DNA from 2 places in the Rothia sp. HMSC072E10 genome. Region 1 is predicted to be linked to the other one. Evidence: riboswitches for the same ligand, from Rfam matches in the RefSeq annotation. Region 1 holds a riboswitch; the other holds the start of a gene.

Region 1 (9,939 bases):
CCGCCCTCAAGTCCCTGGCCGCAGCCGCCGCCTTCGCAACCCTGCTCAGCGGTTGCGCCGGTGAGGGTTCCGGCTCCTCCAACGCCTCCGGTGCAGCCGGCGGCGGCAAGGACACCGTGACCATTGACTACGCCACCTACAACCCGCTCTCGCTGATTATCCACAAGAAGGGCTGGCTCGAGACCGCCCTGTCCGCCGAGGGCAAGAAGGTTGAGTGGGTCAAGTCGGCCGGCTCGAACAAGGCCAACGAGGCGCTGCGCAGCGGCAACATCGACGTCGGTTCCACCGCGGGCTCGGCGGCGCTGCTGGCCCGCGCGAACGGCTCCCCCATCAAGGTCATCAGCCTCTACTCGCAGCCCGAGTGGTCGGCGCTCGTCACCCGCAAGGACTCGGGCATCACCAAGGTCACCGACCTGAAGGGTAAGAGCGTGGCCGTCACCAAGGGTACCGACCCCTACTTCCTGCTCCTGCAGGCCCTCAAGCAGGCCGGCATTTCCGCCTCCGACGTGAACATTCAGAACCTGCAGCACGCCGACGGCCGCACCGCCCTGGACAACGGCCAGGTCAACGCGTGGAGCGGTCTGGACCCGATTATGGCTGCCGCCGAGGTGGAGAGCGGCGACGTGCTCTTCTACCGCAACCTGGACTTCAACACCTACGGCTTCCTGAACGCCACCGAGAAGTTCATTCAGTCCAACCCGACCGCCGCGCAGGTCATCGTGGACGTGTACGAGTACGCTCGCGCCTGGGCCAAGAAGAACCCCGAAGAGGCCGTGAAGATTGTCGAGGAAGAGTCCGGCATTAAGCACGAGACCGCCCAGGTCGTCATGGACCGCACCCACCTGGACATCGACCCGGTTCCGGGCGCCAAGCAGGTTGAGGTACTCAAGGGCGTTGGCCCGATTCTGGTCGAGTCCGGCGACGTCCCCTCCCAGTCCGACGTGGACAAGGCCCTGAACAGCATCGTGGACGACCAGTTCGCGAAGAAGGCTGACAGCGCCGCAGTCGAGAAGATTGCCAAGGCGGTGGAGAAGTAATGACCGCCGCAACCATTGCCCCCGCGCAGGAGAGCGCGGCCAAGCTCCCGACGCCGAAGCTTCCCTCGAACCCCTTCGCCGGCAAGCAGTACCTGGGCCTGATCCTGCCCCTGGCGCTCATTGCGCTCTGGTATATTCTGAGCACCAACGGCGTGTTCACGCAGGTCCAGCTGCCCTCCCCCGACCGTGTGGTGGGCGCCGGTATCGAGCTGGCGCAGCGCGGTGAGCTGGCCAAGCACGTCGCGATTTCGACCCAGCGCGTGCTGATTGGCTTCGGCATCGGCGCGGTACTCGGCCTGGTGCTGGGATCGCTGATTGGCCTGTCGACCCCGGTGCGCGTGTTCGTCGCCCCGACCATCGGCGCTCTGCGCGCGGTCCCCTCACTCGCGTGGGTCCCGCTGCTTTTGCTGTGGATTGGCATCGGCGAGAACTCGAAGGTGACCCTCGTGGCCATCGGCGCGTTCTTCCCCGTGTACACCACGGTTTCCGCTGCCCTCGCCCACGTGGACCCCAAGCTCGTGGAGATGGCCCGCGCCTTCGGCCTGAAGGGCCTGCGCCTGTTCACCACGGTTCAGCTTCCCGCGGTTCTGCCCGCCGTCATCTCGGGTCTGCGCCTCGCGCTCGCTCAGGCGTGGCTGTTCCTGGTCGCCGCCGAGCTGCTGGGCGCCTCCATGGGCCTGGGTTACCTGCTGACCGACTCGCAGAACAACGGCCGCACCGACCGCCTGCTGCTCGCCATCGTGGCGCTGGCCATCCTGGGCAAGATTACGGACGCCCTCGTCGGCCTGTTTGAGCGCTGGGTCAAGGCAAAGTACCCCAGCAACTAGCGCCACCGGCAGCTAAACGCAACGCTCAGCACGCGCTGAGTTTTCAGGAGAGATGTCCGCGCGTCAGTCATCGTGACGCGCCGGAAAAAGAAGTCGGCGGGGAAACCTGTCGCCTACTGAATGATGATGATGTGCCCCGCCCCGCGCCCCACAGTAGTGAGCGCGGGGCGGGGTTCTTAATGTGTCGTTATATTACGAAGCGCTACACAGTGTGCCTTTTATGACGGGAACCTTTGCATCGGACCCCGCGGCGCGCTTTACTAAGAAGGCAAACCATCCAGAGCGACCGAGAGACCTGGCTCCATGACGTCGCAGCAACCCCCTCGCGCATCCGCACACACGAGTAGGCAGCGCGAGCAAGGGTGCTAATGCCAGCTACCGATGGGAGAGATATGGGACTGCCCACCCCCTTTTCGTTCACCGACCCGCTGAACCCCACCCCGAACCCCGCGCTCGAATCTGACGAGGCACGCGTAGCGTTCTGGGAGAAGCAGGCGCAGCGACTCACCTGGGCTGAGCCCTGGCACACCGCGCACCGCTTCGAGAAGCCGAAGTCCCTCGGCTTCGACGAGGAGGGCATCGAGCAGTTCACTGTTCCCGAGATTAAGTGGTTCGAGGGCGGCAAGCTCAACGTCGCCTACAACTGCGTGGACCGCCACGTGGAGGCGGGCCGCGGCGACAAGGTCGCCCTCTACTTCGAGGGTGAGCCCGGCGACCGCGAGGCCATCACCTACGCCGAGCTGCAGCGCCGCATCGCGAAGGCCGCCAACGGTCTGCTGTCCCTGGGCGTGCGCAAGGGTGACCGCGTGGTCATCTACCTGCCCGTCATTCCCGAAACCATTATCTTCACCCTGGCTTGCGCGCGTATTGGCGCGATCCACTCCCTCGTGTTCGGCGGTTTCTCCGCCGAGGCGCTGAAATTCCGTGTGGAAGACACCGGTGCGAAGGTGCTCGTCACCACCGACGGCCAGAACCGCCGCGGCAAGGTTGTTCCCGTGAAGGTCAACGCCGACGAGGCCTGCTCGGGCGAGAACAACATCGAGCACGTCATCGTGGTGGACCGCACCAGCGCCTCCGACCCCGTAGCGCACGCTGAGGTTCCCTGGACCGAGGGCCGCGACGTCTGGTACCACGACCTGGTGGACGACCAGCCCGACACCCACGCCTACGAGCTGCACGACGCAGAAGACCCGCTGTTCATCATCTACACCTCCGGCACGACCGGCAAGCCCAAGGGCCTGGTGCACACGATGGGCGGCTACCTGGTGCAGACCGCGTACACCCACGCTTTGCTCTACGATCTGCTACCGGATTACGTGGATGAGAACGGCGTGCTGCGCCCCGACGAGCTGTCGGCCGTCAACGACCCCGAGAAGGTGGAGTCCACCGTTCACTGGTGCACCGCCGACCTCGCTTGGGTGACCGCGCACACTTACGAAATCTACGGCCCGCTGGTTAACGGCGTGTCCGAGGTGATTTACGAGGGTACCCCGAACACCCCGCACTACGGTCGCCACTTCGAGGTCATCGAACGTTACGGCGTGACCAACTACTACACCGCCCCCACCCTGATTCGTTCCCTCATGGGCGCGTTCCCCGACGGCCCCGAGCCCGGCAAGTACGATTTCTCGACCGTGCGCCTGCTCGGTTCGGTGGGTGAGTCCATCAACCCGGAGGCGTGGCGCTGGCTGCGCAAGCACGTGGGTGGCGGCACCGCATCCTTCATCGACACCTGGTGGCAGTCCGAGACCGGTTCGACCGTGTGCTCCCCGCGCCCGCACGACCCGGCTTTCGCCTCCGCCGGCACCTACCCGGTGGGCACCCCGCACTGCACCCCCCTGCCCGGTTGCGCTACCCGCGCCGTTCCGGGCGTGTCCACCCGCGTGGTGGATGAGCACGGCAACCCGGTGGAGCCGGGTAGGCAGGGCTTCATCGTGGTCGATAAGATTGGCCCCTCCATGGCCCGCACCGTGTGGAAGAACCCGCAGCGATTCCTGGACTCCTACTGGCGCCACTACGGCGAGCGCGGCTGGTTCCTGGCCGGTGACGGCGCGAAGGAAGACGAGGAAGGCAACGTGTACATCCTCGGCCGTATCGACGACGTGATCAACATTTCGGGTCACCGCCTGTCCACGATTGAGATTGAGTCGGCCCTGGTCACCCACCCGGCTGTGGTGGAGGCCGGCGTCTGCCCTGTGGAGGACGACCTGACCGGCCACCAGGCGGTCGCTTACGTGACGCTCACCGACGAGGGCAAGGCCCTGACCGAGGACGAGCTGAAGGCGGCTCTGACGGCTCACGTGCGTGAGCACATCGGCCCGATTGCCAAGCCCAAGGACGTTGTGGCGGTTGCCGATATCCCGAAGACCCGTTCGGGTAAGATTACCCGCCGTCTGCTCGGCGAGCTGTACCAGGGCCGCCCCCTGGGTGACGTTTCCTCGCTGCAGAACGAGGAGGCGCTGGGCCACATCGCGCAGGTGCTGGTGGAGACCGGCCGCGTGCAGCGAGAAGAGGAGCGTGAGGCGGCCTAGCCTCCCCTGCCGGCGCGGCCCCTACAAGACTCCGGCACAGCCCCGGCGCGGCCCCTGCATAGGAGTCGCGATACATAACAAGGGTGCGGATACCGAACGATGATTCGGTATCCGCACCCTGTTGTTTAACGGTACTGACGAGGCCTTTCGCCCCGGCGACCGCCTAGTTAATCAGGCCCAGGGAACGAGCGTACTCGGCGGTAATACCGCTCGGCTCAATCTGCTTGGGGCCCTTCTCGAGCTCGGGGTGCTCGGTCGCCTGGAAGCGAATCATCTTCAGGTCGTTCGCCGCGCCCAGGTTCGAGATCATGCCGTCACCGTTCAGGTCCACCGAGACCGGCTCGGCATCAATCTTGCCGTTACCGTTGAAGTCGATGGGACCGTCAGCGGGCTCGCCCTTGTACAGGAAGCCGGCCGCGCGGGGACCGAAGCCGCGCGCCTCGTAGAGCTTCGCCTCGTTCAGCATGCGGTACTCGGCGGTGGAGTAGCCAAAGTAGCGGCTACCGTCGGCCATGGGCACGCCGGGGAGGGTGTACTGGTAGTTCATGACGCTCAGGTAGTTGGGCTTGTAGTTGATCTCGTCCCAGCCGCCGTGGCTCAGCGCCAGGTTGTGGCCGAGCTCGTGCACGAACACCGCCACGCGGATATCGCTGGTTGCCTTACCCCAGAAGTGCGGGCCCACGGTGACCATGAGGTTACGGCCACCGAAAATAGCGATGCCGGAGGAGGTGCTGTTGTCGTAGTAGTCGCCCCAGATGACGTAGTGGAAGGTGCCTTCGCGGGCGGGGTTGAACTTACCTTCGGAGGCCTTAATCCTGTTGAGGGCGTTGAACTCGCTGTCGAGCTCCTGGTGGGTGATTTCGTTGCCGCCGCCGAGGTTGTACTTGGCGCTGCGGGCGCTACCGGCGTCCAGGTGAATATTTACGCCGGTGGTGCCGTCGGGGTTGCGCATGGGCAGGTCGGCGTAAATCTTGGTGATGCGGTCCAGTTCCTCTTCGCTGGGGAGCAGGCCGGGCATGTAGTCCATCTCCACGAAGATGTCCTTGTGGTTGGGGTCGGCGCCCAGTGCGGGGAAGTCGACGTCGATTTTGCCGTCGCCATCGGCGTCGTAACCCTTCATCTCCCAGGTGTTGGGGATGCCGTCACCGTCGATGTCGGGGTTGTAGGCGTTGGCTGCCGGGGCGGCGACCGCACCCAGGCAGAGGACCGCCAGGGAGGCAAACGCGATACGTGCGCGTTTCAGAGAGGCCATAAATCTGTCCTTTGATGTGATGGTGTGAGGATGCGATACCCGTGACGGGCACGCGGGATGGACGGCAGTGTTCGTTCTTCGGTGTTCGCACCCGTGCGGGTAGCGAGTCGTTTGCAGGCCGGCGGGGCGCCTCGTGAGCTACCGCCGCATCACTTCGTGAGCTTTAGCCGAAGATTGCAGAAAACCTGCTTTAAAGTTGAGACAATTTTGAAGTTGAGCTGAATTACACTACAGTATCAGTAATTCGTATCACGTGCATCACCGTATTCACCCGTGGAAGAAAGAATAATTACATGTCTCAACAGCAGACCAGTCACAGCACCCCCGCTTCCGGCAAGCGCGGCGTAAACCGCCGCTCCCTCGTCAAGGGTGCTCTCTGGAGCGCGCCGGTCGTCGCAACCGCCGCAACCGTACCCGCCTACGCGGCCTCCACCGACGTGCCGGAGACCCCGACCCTGCAGTTCGGTGTCTTCACCCAGGCCTTCAACTCCAACCCCTCCAACGATTTCGACACCCGCTACGGTCTGGACTCCTACACCGTGCAGGTGCCCAACGTGACCGCAACCTCCACGAGCCCGAAGAGCGCAGGCGGCGGCACCTTCACCCCCGGCGGTAGCGTCGGTGCGGGCCTGTACGGCGGTGCCGGCCTGTGGATTTCCGCCCCCATCAATTCCAAGGGCGAGTTCCAGGGCAGCACCTACCTGTACGGCTCGGCGCACCTGCAGGTGACCTTCGAGTTCACTTTCCCCACCGCCGAAGACGTCACCGCGCCGCTGCTGTGGGACACCGACAACGACGCCGAGGTGGCCGCGCTGGCCAAGAGCGAGGGCGGCGCCAAGACCAATAACCCGGCGGTGAGCGCCTTCAACGGCGTGGCCTACGCGGCGAAGTTCTACGAGCCGGTCATCGAGGGCAACACCTGGACCGGCGTGCTGGATATCCGCACCTCGGACTTCCTGACCGCGACCGCCAACGGCCCCGTGCGCTACGCACAGGTGCTGGCCTCGCAGGTTCCGGTGTACTTCACCGAGGTGACCTCCAGCTACACCCTGACCACGACCGTTCAGCTCACCAGCGGCACCGTTGCGATGCAGCTGACCGATGACGGCGAGTACACCTACCGGGATCTGGCGGGCGCAAGCGCCTCCGCAACCATTACCCGATAGCGCGGCCGCCACAGTAGGCAGAAAGGGGCCCGGCATCCGTTATGGATGCCGGGCCCCTTTGCTTTCGGGCTCAGCCTATCGGCCGCCGCCAGGAACTAGTCCTTCGCCGGGACCATGCCCTCGGAGCGGGCCAGGTCGGCGGTCATCTCGTTGCGATCAATCGCGGCCGAGAGGTGCTTCTCGGAACGGTACACGCCGCCCTGCGCCTCCTTACCCTCAGCCTGAAGCTTCAGGGCTGCCAGGTCATTCGGGGCGGTCAGTTCGGTCAGCTGGCCGTCACCGTTCAGATCGACCGATACCGGCTCGTCGTCAATCTTGCCGTTGCCGTTGAAATCGATACCCTCCCAGGCCGGCTTGCGGAAGTACAGCCAGCCGTAGGCGTTGCGGCCAAAGCCGGCGCGCTCGTCCAGCTTGTTCTCGTCCAGGGTCTTGTAAGCGCGGGTCGAGTAGCTGAACTTCAGCTCACCGCTGGCGCGGCGCACGCCGTAAATCTGGTATTTGTAGTTCATGACGCTCTGGTAGTTCGGCTTATCGTTCACGTCATCGGTGCCGCCGTGGCCCAGACCGAGGTTGTGGCCCAGCTCGTGGATGAAGGTGCCCACGCGCACGTCGGAGGTTGCGGACTTACCCCAGAAGCGCGGGCCCACGGTCACGACGAAGCCGCGGCCGCTCACGTAGCCCAGGCCCGAGGAGCCGTACTCGTCGTAGGCGTCGCCCCAAATCATGTAGTGGAAGACGCTCTCGCGGTTGGGGTCCATGTTCTTGGAGCGGATTTCAGCCCACTTGGTCATGGTGTTGTCGAGCTGTTCGTGCGCCACCTCGTTGCCGCCGCCGAGGTTGTACTTGGCGCTGCGGGCGCTACCGGCATCCAGGTGGATGTTGATGCCGACGGTGCCGTTCGGGTTGCGCACGGGAAGCTGCGCGAAGGATTCGGTGATGCGGTCGAGCTCTTCCTCGCTGGCGAGCAGGCCGGGCATGTAGTCCATCTCCACGAAGATATCCTTCTTCAGCGGATTGGCGCCCATCGCGGGGTAGTCCACGTCGATCTTGCCGTCGCCGTCGGCGTCGTAGCCCTTCATCTCCCAGGTGTTGGGGATGCCGTCGCCGTCGATGTCGGGGTTGTAGGCGTTAGCCGCGGGCGCCGCGACCGTGCCGAGTACCAGCAGGGCCGCCGAAGCGAGCGCGGTACGCACCAGGCGGGGGGACAGGGAGAAAGCCATAAAGTATCTCTCTTCGTATCTTGACCACGCGGGAGGTTGCATCATCTGGCATTGCGCACGGTATGGGTCGTACGGGTCCGGTTCTATGGTGAGTAGAAGTGTCAGGCGGCTACCGCGTGGTTCAGTGGTCATGTGTGTCGCTGCCGCCGGCATGTAGCCGGTGTGCCGCAAGTGAGTACGGCATTTAAAAGACAGCGGGTCACTGCCGAACCCTCCGATGGAGGAAAAGGAACCGTTCTTGGTTCTCTTCTGTTCGACGGTGACCCGCCTCATCATACACAGAGTGCATCTAGTTTGTCCCGGTATTCGCACCGTATCTCAGGTTATGCACCGTTTATGACGTAAAACGTTTTGATAAGCCTTCTATTTAGTGTTTTCTGACTCAGGCTCTGCCTCAGCGTTCTGTGCGGCACCCTCCGCCTCGGAGGTCTTCTTGGAGGCGTAGAACAGGCACACGACCGCGCCCACCGCCGCGGCAACCAGGGGCAGCATCATGGAATCAGCCATTGCCGCCGCGTAGGGTTCACGCAGGACCTGCGGAAGCACACCTCCAGCAGCACCGCCGTGAGAGCTACCACCCGCTGCGGCAGCCGGACCCAACGCGGACAGGTGCGAGGTAATCGCAGAAGCCATGATGGTCGTAATCGCAGCCGAACCCAGCACCGACGCCATCTGGCGGGTCTCGTTGTACACACCCGAACCGGCACCGGCACGCTGCGGCGGCAGGTTACGGGTCGCAGACACCGACAGCGGACCCCAAATGCAGGAGTTCGCCGCGCCCAGAATAATCATCGGGCCGACCATCAGCCACAGGTTGCCTTCCGCAACCATCGTCGGGCGCAGCAGAGCAAAACCAACAACCATCAGCGTAAAACCAATTACCGCAATCCACTTCGGGTCGTTACGGTTCAGACGCGCACCCACCACCGGCGCCAACGCGCCCGAGAACAACGCCATCGGCGCAGTCATCAGCGCAGCCTGGGTCGGGTCCAGACCCTCCACCTGCTGCAGGTACAGGGTCAGCGGGAACGCCATACTGATAGCGACCACGCCCATAGCGGAGATAGCCACGTTCGATACGGAGAAGTTACGGTCACTGAACAGGCTCAGCGGAACCAGCGGCTCACGCGGGTTAATGGCCTGCCACCCGATGAACAGGCCCAGCACCAGAATGCCGGCAATAATCAGACCCCACACGCTCACCGCAATACCGGTACCCATAAACGAGTCAGTGATGGTGCCCCAGTCGTAGGTGGCGCCTTCCTGAATACCGAAAACTAGCAGGAACAGACCGACCGCCGAAAGCACCACACCCAACCAGTCGAAGCTGTGCTTCTTCTGCTCGAACACCGGCACATTACGCCACGCCAAGAACAGGCCGACCAGGCCAACCGGAATGTTGATGAAGAAAATCCAGCCCCAGCTGAGAGTATCCACCAGCACGCCGCCCAGAATCGGGCCGACCAGCGAGGCGACACCCGCAGTCGCACCCCAAATGCTCATGGCAACACCGCGCGCATTCGGCGGGAACATCAGCGTAATCAGAGACATGGTCTGCGGGGTCATCAGCGACGCGCCCAAACCCTGCACCACGCGGGCAGTAATCAGCGACTCAACATTCGGCGCCAGACCACACCACAGGGAAGCAATCGTAAAAATACCCATACCGATCATGTACAGGTTCTTCTGCCCGAAGCGGTCACCCATACGGCCGGTAATGAGCAGCGGCACCGCATACGCCAGCAGGTAGGCGCTCGTCACCCACATACCCGCCGACAGGGATGCATCCAGATCCTGCAGCATGTGCGGCAGGGCGATGGTGACGATATTGCCATCCACCAGGATCATGAAGAAGCCAACAACCAGGGACCAGAGAGCAGGCCAGGGCTTGTAGGGTGTCTTCGCC
Region 2 (9,939 bases), on a different contig from region 1:
GGCGTCCGCCTGGGCGTGTGGGAAAGCACCCCCGAGCAGGACTACGCACCGTACCTGGTACCTCAGGAAAGCGGCAACCACATGGGTGTCCGTTGGGCTGAAGTGACGAACGACAGCAACCACGGCTTCCGTGTCCGCCAGCTGCAGACTGCCGGTGAGGGCCTGCACGTATCGCTCCTGCCCTACTCCTCCTACCAGATTGAGGAAGCTTCCCACCAGTGGGAGCTGCCTGAGAACAACCGCACCTACCTGCGTATCCTGGCAGGTCAGCTCGGCGTTGGTGGAGATGACTCGTGGGGCTCGCCGGTACACAGCCAGTACCACATCGATGCAACCGAGCCGCTGCACATGGATATTGCGCTAGAAATTATCTAACGCAACGCTCGGCACAGTAGCAGTAGACGCCTACCTTCGTGTAGCGTCCACAGCTCTCTAGAAAAGAGGCGCCCGCCCCGTGGCTGAAAACCACGAGGCGGGCGCCTCACTTATATACGCAATAAAGCATATGCACTTATCGGGATGCTACCAGATGCGCACGCGCTCCTCCGGAGCCAGGTACAGTGCATCGCCCTCAGAGACACCAAACGCCTCATAGAACTCATCAATATTGCGCATTACACCGTTCACACGGAACTCATCCGGCGAATGCGGATCCACCGAAATCATCACCTCAGCATGCTGCGGGCGGGACTTCGTGCACCAGCCGCGAGCATTCGAGAAGAAGAAACGCTGAATAGCGGTCATGCCGTCAATCACCGGTGCATCGTCCAGCGACTCAATACCCTGCTTCTTCAGCGCCAGGCGGTACGCCTTCAACGCAATCGACATGCCCGACAGGTCACCAATGTTCTCGCCCAGAGTCAGCTCACCGTTCACGTGGAACTTCTCGTCCAGACCCACCGGAACGTACGCGTTATACTGCTCCACCAGGGCTGCGGTACGCTCCTTGAACTTCGCGTAATCCTCCTCAGTCCACCAGCTCTCCAGCTTGCCGTCGCCGTCATAGCGGGAACCCTGATCGTCAAAACCGTGACCAATCTCGTGGCCGATAATCATGCCGATATTGCCGTAGTTCGCCGCATCATCAGCATCCGGGTTGAAGTACGGCGGCTGCAGAATCGCTGCCGGGAACACAATCTCATTCGCCGGCGGCATGTAGTACGCGTTCACGGTCTGCGGAGTCATCAGCCACTCCGACTTATCCACCGGCTGACCCTTACGGGCAATCAGCCAGTCAGCATCAAACGCACCGGTACGGCGCAGGTTCTCAAACAGGTCACCGGGCACCAGCTCCAGGGCGGAGAAGTCACGCCACTTATCGGGGTAACCGATCTTGGTGACGAACTTCGACAGCTTCTCCAGCGCCTTCTGACGGGTTGCCTCAGTCATCCAGTCCAGCGACTCAATGGACTCGCGGTACGCCTCAAGGAGGTTGCCGACCAGAACCAGCATCTTCTCCTTGTGCGAGGGCGGGAAGTGCACAGCCACGTACTCCTGGCCGATCTCTTCACCCAGAGCCTTCTCGACAGCGCCCACGCCGCGCTTCCAGCGCTCACGAATCTGCTGGGTACCGGAAAGGGTCTTGCCGTAGAAGTTGAAGCTTTCCTGAACCAGCTCGTCGTACATGAACGGCGCACGCGAACGCAGAACAGTCCACACAGCCCACAGCTTCCAGCTCATCAGCGGGATGGAAGTGAACAGCTTCGCCGCACCCTCAAAGAAGGACGGCTGGCCCACAATAACCTGACCCAGGGTCTCCGGGTCTGTGCCGAGCGCCAGCAGCCACTGCGAGAACGGGAAGCCGGGGAACTTCTCGTCCAGCTCGGTCGCCTGGTACGGGTTGTAGGTTGCCTCCGCGTCGCGGTTCTCCACAACGTTCCAGTGCAGGCGAGCCAGCTCCGACTCGTGAGTGAACACCAGCTGAGCCGCCTGCTCCGGAGTCAGACCGAAGCCCTCAGCCAGACCGGTCAGCTGGAACATGCGGGCAATATGCTCAACATACGCCGCGCACGCCTGCTCGTGCTTCTCTTCACGGTAGTAGGATTCATCCGGCAGACCCAGACCCGACTGGTACAGGAAGAACGTGTAGTTCTTCGGGTCCTTCGGGTCGTTGCTGGTGTACCAGGCGAACAGCTGCGGCAGACCCGCACGAGACAGCAGCGCCAAGGTCACAGCCAGGTGGGAAGGGGTTGCCGAGTTCAGAATCGGGGCGATTTCCTTCAGCAGCGGCTCCAGGCCGTCCGCCTCAATCTTCTCAACATCCATGAAGGAGTTGTACAGCGCGCCGATGCGGGACTCCGGCTGCTCCTTCGCAATCTTCTCCACCAGCTCACGCACGTGCTTCTCTGCGTTATCGCGGAGGGTGTACAGGCCGCCGTCCTTGGGGCGGTCCGCCGGGATTTCGTGGGTAGCAAGCCACTTACCGTTGACGTGGCGGAAGAAATCGTCGCCCGGCTTGACGGTTTCATCCACCCATTCTTTAGTGATTCCAGAGTTAGTAGTCATGGTTCCATTCTATGTTCTTACGCCCCCAAGCCACAGGATGCCCGGCACGGCACCCAGATGCTGGCTCACCGGTACAGGCGCTTCTCAGGGGCATTTTGCCGCTCCTCAGCGGGCTACGCGGGTGGCAGAGAAGGCGGTAGCCCTCCCAGGACGCAGAAAACCCGCCCGCACGGTCACACAACCGTACAGGCGGGTTAACATCTACCCCCGAACCGCCGAGCAGTTCAGGAAAGAAGAAGCACTATTCGCTTAAGCCTGAGCCGCCAGCTTCTCTGCACGCTCAGCCATCAGACGCTTCTCAGCACCGTTAACCAGCCAGAGGAACAGCACGGCCAGACCCGAGCACACAATCATGAAGACGAACGCGGTGCTCCAACCCCAGTGGTCAACAATAATGCCGATACCGGCAGAAGCCAGGGTTGCACCCAGTGCGTAACCGAACAGGCCGGTGAAGCCCGCAGCGGTACCCGCAACGTGCGAGGGGGACAGGTCAATAGCCTGCAGACCAATCAGCATGACCGGGCCGTAAATCAGGCCACCAATCAGAGCCAACGCAACGTACGCAATCCACAGCGGCGCATCCGAAGAAGGCAGCCAGTACAGCAGAATCGCGCCAACGGTCGCAATCAGGAACAGGATACCCGCGGGGGAGCGGCGACCCTTGAACATGCGGTCAGAAACGTAACCGCACAGCACGGTGCCACCAATGCCGGCAAGCTCCAGAATCGAGAAGCCCGCAATACCGCCCTCAAGGGAGGTGTGGCGCACATCGTGCAGGTACTTCGGCGCCCACACCAGCACACCGTAACGCAGGGTGTACACGAACACGTTTGCCAGAGCCAGGTACACCATGGTCGAGTTGGTCAGCACGTGCTTACGGATGGTGGTCCAAGTGGACTCCGCACGATCCTCAGCGGTGGACTCAACCTTGTGCGGGTCGTTGCGGTACACGTCAACGGTGGGCAGACCCTCAGCCTCGGGGTTGTCACGAATCAGCAGCCATGCGACGAACGCCAGAACGAAGCTGATAACAGCCGGGAACCAGAAGGCAACTTCCCAGGTCTTGCCGAACATGGAGAAGCCCCAGGCCACCAGCAGGCCGGACAGCGCACCACCAACGTTGTGGGCGGTGTTCCACCAGGAAACCTTCGTGCCGCGCTCGCTGGTGGAGAACCAGTTCACGAGCACACGGCCCGAGGGCGGCCAACCCATGCCCTGGAAGACACCGTTGAAGACCATGATGGTCGCCATGATGGAGGCGATAGCGGCACCGTAGCCTGCCGCACCCGCGCCTTCACCCATGTAGCCGGTCAGTGCCAGCAGAATGTTTGCAATACCCGAGAGCACCAGGCCGATGGGCAGGAACAGACGAGCATTCGAGCGGTCGGAAATCATTGCGGTCAAGAACTTGCTGAAGCCGTAAGCCAGCAGCAGTGCCGTGGACAGTGCACCAATTGCTGCGTTGCTGAAGCCAAGTTCCTTGGTCAGAATCGGGGTGACCAGCGGGACGTTGTTACGAATCAGGTAGAAGGTCGCGTAACCGATGAAGATACCCATGAAGACCTGCAGGCGCATGCGCGGGTACTTCGCATTAACTTCTGCTTCGCTGAGCTGGGGCTTGGGTGCCGGAATAGCGAGCCAGCGGGGTGCAGAACCCTTCTTCTTCTTTGATGAAGTGGTAGTAGTCATGCTGGAATTCTAAAAACGGATTCTTATAAAAATGCTAATTTGATGGGCATATGTGCATAGTATTCTTGCAACGGTGAACAGATATTCAGAACGCACGTTCTTTAAAAGCCGTTTCTGCCTTGAAATTCCGGTGAATCTGAAAATACCTGTGATGCGCATCTACCTATCGGGAGACGGGGCCACGCGGCGCGCGATGAATATAAATGCTTTCAATAAACGGCAAGAGAATGTTATGGTCAGACCACACATAAATTTAGGGTAATTTATACCCTAAATCCGCCGCGAAAACCACGTGGACGCCGCGAAACGAACCCGGGACAAATCCGAAACGAACCCGCAACGGGCACCCCCCGAGCACACAAAAGTCCGCCCGCACGGTGCAGAAGAAGCCGTGCGGGCGGACCCGTTATCTATCCCCAAAAGTTCGGCGTGCAGTCGGTACGCATACCGGCGGGAAGCCGAACAGCCGCCACCTACCGCGAATCACCGCGAGCAAACCATCATCCGGTCAACCCGCAGCAGGCAGCGGAACCTAAAGCTCTCCGGGTGGGAAACCTAGAGAGAAGCGCGAATCGCCTTGGTGGCGTCCACCAGGTGACGCAGAGACTGCTTGGTCTCCTCGTAATCACGAGTCTTCAGACCACAGTCCGGGTTCACCCACAGGTCGGCAATGGTGCCGTAGCCAATCGCAGCCTTCAGCAGGGACTCAATCTCCTCCTGCGAGGGAACACGCGGGGAGTGGATGTCCCACACGCCCGGGCCCAGACCGGAAACGAAGCTCTCCGGAATATCAGCCAGCAGCTCCATGTGCGAGCGGGCGGCCTCGATGCTGGTCACGTCAGCGTTCAGAGCGTTAATCGAGTCGATAATCTCGTTGAACTCCGAGTAGCACAGGTGGGTGTGAATCTGGGTGGAGTCCTTCACGCCGCTGGTTGCCAGGCGGAAGGAGTTCACCGACCAGTCCAGGTACTGCGGCTGCTCGTCGCGGCGCAGGGGCAGCAGCTCGCGCAGAGCCGGCTCATCCACCTGAATGATGCGGATGCCTGCCTCCTCCAGGTCGGCAATCTCGTCGGCAAGAGCCAGAGCCACCTGGTTAGCGGTCTCGCGGCGCGGCTGGTCGTCACGCACGAAGGACCACGCCAGAATCGTCACGGGGCCGGTGAGCATGCCCTTGACGGGCTTCTCGCTCAGCGACTGTGCGTGGGAGCTCCACGGCACGGTGAACGCCTCACCGCGCAGGCCCTCGCCGTGACGCTTCACGTCACCGAACAGGATCGAGGGGCGGGTGCAACGCGAACCGTAGGACTGAACCCAGCCGTGGCGGGTGGTTGCGAAGCCGTCGAAGTTCTCGGCGAAGTACTGAACCATGTCGTTACGCTCAGCCTCACCGTGAACCAGCACGTCCAGACCCAGCTCCTCCTGCAGCTTGATGACCGAGGCAATCTCGTCACGCAGGAAGCCGTTCAGCTCCTCAGCGGAAATCTTGCCCGCACGAGCCTCCGCACGGCGGCGGCGAATCTCAGCGGTCTGGGGGAAGGAACCGATGGTGGTGGTCGGCAGCTTCGGCAGGTTCAGGTCAGCCTGAGCCGCATGGCGAACGTCAATGGTCGGACGGTCGAAGTCCTCGGCGGTCACAGCTGCGGCGCGGGCACGAATCTCGTCGTTGTGCTTGCGCGGGTCGGCGGCGAAGCGAGCCAGCGCCTCATCAGCAGCCTTCAGCTCGGGCTCAACAGCGGCCTCACCCTCGGCCAGGCCACGAGCCAGCAGTGCAATCTCAGCGACCTTCTGGTCGGCGAAGGCCAGGCCGTCCACGGGAACCTCGGCGGGGTCTTCCAGAGCCAGGTCGTGCGGCACGTGCTGCAGGGAGGTCGAGGAGGACACCGACACGGCACCCTCGGATGCGCCGGGCAGCGCCTCCAGGGTCTTCAGCGCGGCACGAACATCAGCACGCCACACGTTACGGCCGTTCACAACACCGGCAACCAGGTGCACGCCGGCGGCAGAAACAGACTCAAGCTCAGCCTTCGAGTACACGCCGTGCACCAGGTCAAGATGCAGGGCCTCAACACCGGTACCCAGCAGTGCCGGCAGGTTCTCACGCAGGGAACCGTAGGGGCTGGTCACCAGAATCTGCGGGCGCTTCTCGGCGGCGGCCAGGGCGCGGTAGGTGCGCTCGGCCAGCTCGGCAACCTTCGCGTTGTCGGCACGGTCCACGGTCAGGCCCGGCTCGTCCAGCTGAACCCACTCAACACCGCGCTCAGCCAGCTGCTCCAGCACCTGAGCGTAAGCGGCAACGAACTCGTCCAAGCGGTCGATGGGTGCGAAGTCCTCGGCGGAACCCTGCTCAGCCTTAGCGCCCAGCAGCAGGGTCAGCGGGCCAACAATCTGCGGACGAACCTTCACGCCAGCCTGCTTTGCGACCTCGAGCTGCTCGTCAATAGCCTCAAGGTTCAGCTTAATCTCGGTGCCGGCACCAATCTCGGGCACCAGGTAGTGGTAGTTGGTGTCGAACCACTTGGTCATCTCCAGAGGAGGCAGGGTCTCGGTACCGCGCGCCAGGGCGAAGTAGCCGGGCAGATCCAGCAGGCCGCGTGCATCCTTAGCCTCGGCCAGACGCTCGGGAACCAGGGTGAACAGGCGAACAACGTCGAGCACCTGGTCGTAGTAGGAGAAGGTCGCCGGAATCGAGTAGTTGTCAGCCTTCAGGCCCGCGGCGGTCACGCGCTCAAAGTAGGTGCGCTGCACGTCAGCGGCGGTATCCTGCAGCTCCTGCAGGGTGGTCTTGCCCTTCCAGAAAGCCTCCTGAGCCTTCTTCAGCTCACGGAAGCGGCCCACGCGGGGGTAACCAACAATAGTTGCGGCGGGGAAAGCAACGTTAGACATAGTGCATATTCCTTTACTGGGGATAGAAATGGGAGAATCAGCGGGCCCTGCCGGCCCCGTCGATGGGGCCGAGATCCGCGGGACGCTCCCGGGGTACTTTGGGGGAAACTTGGGTGGCGCATCCGCGCCGGGCGGAGCGGGTCGCGTTTAGGCGAATTCCAGCTCGCTCAGGGGCTGGGAGAAACGGTTGCTGTATCGGGGCAGGTCCAGCTGGTCCAGAACGTCCAGCACCGCGGCATGCTCGTTGAAGGTGAAGAAGTGCAGGCCCGGTGCGCCCGCATCCATCACGGCGCGGCACTGGTTCAGTGCGTAGTCCACGCCGATGCGGTGCAGCTCTGCGCTGCTGGTTGCCGTCTCCAGGGCGTACGCCAGATCCGCCGGAACCGACATGCCCGCCATCTGGCAGAGGTTCTGCAGGCGCTTCAGGGAGGTCACCGGCATGATGCCCGGAATAATCGGGATGTCCACACCCGCCAGGCGAGCCGAATCGACCAGGGCACTGTAGCGCTCATCCTCGAAGAACACCTGGGTGATAGCGAAATCCGCGCCGGCACGCTGCTTCGACAGCAGAATCTCAATATCCTGCAGCAGGGATGCGGACTCGGGGTGCTTCTGCGGGTACGCCGCCACGCCGATGGACACCTTACCTGCCGCCAAGTGGGCGAAGTCTTCACGCTCAACGCGGCGAATCAGCTCGACCAGGTAGCGGGCGAAGGGAAGCTCCGAAACCTGACCTTCCTGCACGTCACCGCGCAGCGCCAGGAAACCGCGCACGCCCAGACCCAGAATCAGGCGGACCGCACGCTCCAGCTCGTGCACCGAGTGGCCTGCACAAATCAGGTGTGCCAGGGGGGTGAGGGAGGTTTCGTGCACCAGGTAGTCGAGCAGCGCCAGCGTCTTCTGACGGCGCTTCGCGTCACCGGAATAGGTGACCGAAACGTAGTCGGGGTTGGTACCCTCAAGCTCCGCAATGGTGCGAATCAGCGACTCACAGCTTGCGTGTGAGCGCGGAGGGAACAGCTCAAAAGAAAGAGCCGGGTGAACTGTCGTCATAACCATCCTTCGTGTTCACCCGATAGATACGCACCGTAAGGGTGCGCGAATTCTTCTGCAGGATGCGCGCCACCGGTTTGCGGGTGCGCATCATCAAGGGGTGCCGAAGGGTATTCTTCTCTATCGGTTCTGGCGGGAGCACCTTGTCCGCACCCTGCACCGTGACGGTGGGGGATACTGGCGAGGTTGCTGCGACGTCGACGAGCCAGATCTCTCGGTCGCTCTTGATAGATAACGCCTTCACTGTACCGGGCGTTTTGGAGGGTGCGCAAGAACTTCGGGGGATGATGACCCAATATGTCGAGAGATGACGAGTCACCGAAATATGAACTTAATATGACCGACTATGACGAGGGGGGCTGGGGGCGTTGCGGGTAGGGCTGTCGGCTGACCCCTGAATGCCGAAAATATCACAGATATATCTGCTTAATATTCTTGGACACGCACGAATATGTGTGTTTTATATTTCATTGAAGAGTAGAGTTAGTTAGTGAGGCACGGGTAGTGTTTCAATGTCCGCTCATCGAGGAGTTTCAGGGCTCAAAGATGAGTTCAATATGACTTTGTGAGCGTGGTGAGAATGAAAAATCTATTTTCCTCTATACTCTGGTCCTTCCGCCTAGCCTGGAAAACCTGTCCCGCGACCCTAGTGAGCACTGCCCTATCGCTAGCCATCATCGCCTGCATTCCCTTGAGCCAGTCCCTGCTAATCGGTAATACAGTATCAGCCTTGAGCGGTTCAAATGGTGGCGCAGCATGGATTTATATTATTGCTCTTGCCCTTGTTGTCGGAATTAATATCATTGCTCAACGCTGGGTAATAAGTAACATGCTTATCCTCAAATCAAAGATGAACTATCGGGTTCACCGCATGTTAAATACCAGGTTATCTACATTTCCGTTATCTGATATAGGTAGCACAAAATCACAGGAAGATATACGTGCTGCTAGAGAGGCAATATCGAAACAGGAATTGCAGGTTCACACCATGTCAGTTATGACACTGGTGAGTGCCTTTGCGATGGTTTTCCTCCTCTGTCTTAATATTGCGAACGTCAGCATTGTGGCAGCAATTTTTGCGGCGCTGTGTTCACTACCTCTATCTATTGCAATGGTAATCCTCGCTAAACGTGATTACGCTATATACACCCTAATGTACGAGGACTATCGGGTAGAGAACTACTATCTAGACAATCTGATGGCTCAAAGTCGCGCCCAAGAACTTCACCTCATGAGAGCCTCCCGATTTTTCTCGCAACGCGTAGCGTCCTGGCGACGCCGGGCAGCCGGTAGGGAATTGAGCCTTGAAAGTGTTAGAGGAATCGTCTCCATGGTTGCCGGGCTACTTTGCTCTGTCTTACTCTTTGCGTCCCTGTACTTCCTTGTGGATTCAGGCGCCGATATATCGTATGTGGCCGGATCGCTGATTGGAATCATTGCCTGTGTTAACGCGACCCAAGAGGTGGGATATTCATTCGGCCAGATTATTAATGGAGCATTATCTGTTCAGCAATTCCGAAGGGTATGCGACTCTGATACTTACGACCATGCTTCTGAGATAAAAACTTCTAACCCTAACCGTGAAAATATTTCAAAAATTATATGCAAAGATGTATCCGTTCAGTATGAGGGCGCGTCGTCTTTTGCGCTTAAAGATATTAATCTTGAGCTGATGAATAATCAAATGATTGCAGTAGTTGGCGCCTCGGGCGCGGGAAAAACAACGCTAATAAATGCAATTCTTGGAATTACACCAATTGCCCAGGGGAGCATAACGTATAAGGGTGCTTCTTCTGAGAGTAAATACAA

The links. Region 1 has a riboswitch for S-adenosylmethionine ahead of HMPREF2944_RS01055 (AMP-binding protein). Riboswitches for the same ligand answer to the same signal wherever they lie in the genome.
Region 2: linked by a shared signal. The riboswitch ahead of HMPREF2944_RS00760 (methylenetetrahydrofolate reductase) and the one ahead of HMPREF2944_RS01055 (AMP-binding protein) in region 1 are both predicted to bind S-adenosylmethionine.

The regions. Positions count from the first base shown of each region.
Region 1 is NZ_KV814481.1:69,314-79,252, reverse strand. Features, by position in the region: gene HMPREF2944_RS01065 (aliphatic sulfonate ABC transporter substrate-binding protein) at 1-1,037, shown strand, start outside; gene HMPREF2944_RS01060 (ABC transporter permease) at 1,037-1,864, shown strand; SAM riboswitch class I at 2,135-2,252, shown strand; gene HMPREF2944_RS01055 (AMP-binding protein) at 2,257-4,395, shown strand; gene HMPREF2944_RS01050 (C4-dicarboxylate ABC transporter substrate-binding protein) at 4,559-5,647, opposite strand; gene HMPREF2944_RS01045 (hypothetical protein) at 5,941-6,813, shown strand; gene HMPREF2944_RS01040 (zinc-dependent metalloprotease family protein) at 6,909-8,033, opposite strand; gene HMPREF2944_RS01035 (DHA2 family efflux MFS transporter permease subunit) at 8,397-9,939, opposite strand, start outside.
Region 2 is NZ_KV814480.1:5,624-15,562, forward strand. Features, by position in the region: gene HMPREF2944_RS00740 (beta-galactosidase, LacZ type) at 1-375, shown strand, start outside; gene HMPREF2944_RS00745 (M13 family metallopeptidase) at 523-2,505, opposite strand; gene HMPREF2944_RS00750 (MFS transporter) at 2,755-4,194, opposite strand; gene metE (5-methyltetrahydropteroyltriglutamate--homocysteine S-methyltransferase) at 4,750-7,077, opposite strand; gene HMPREF2944_RS00760 (methylenetetrahydrofolate reductase) at 7,225-8,130, opposite strand; SAM riboswitch class I at 8,248-8,364, opposite strand; partial or broken gene HMPREF2944_RS00770 (ATP-binding cassette domain-containing protein) at 8,822-9,939, shown strand, end outside.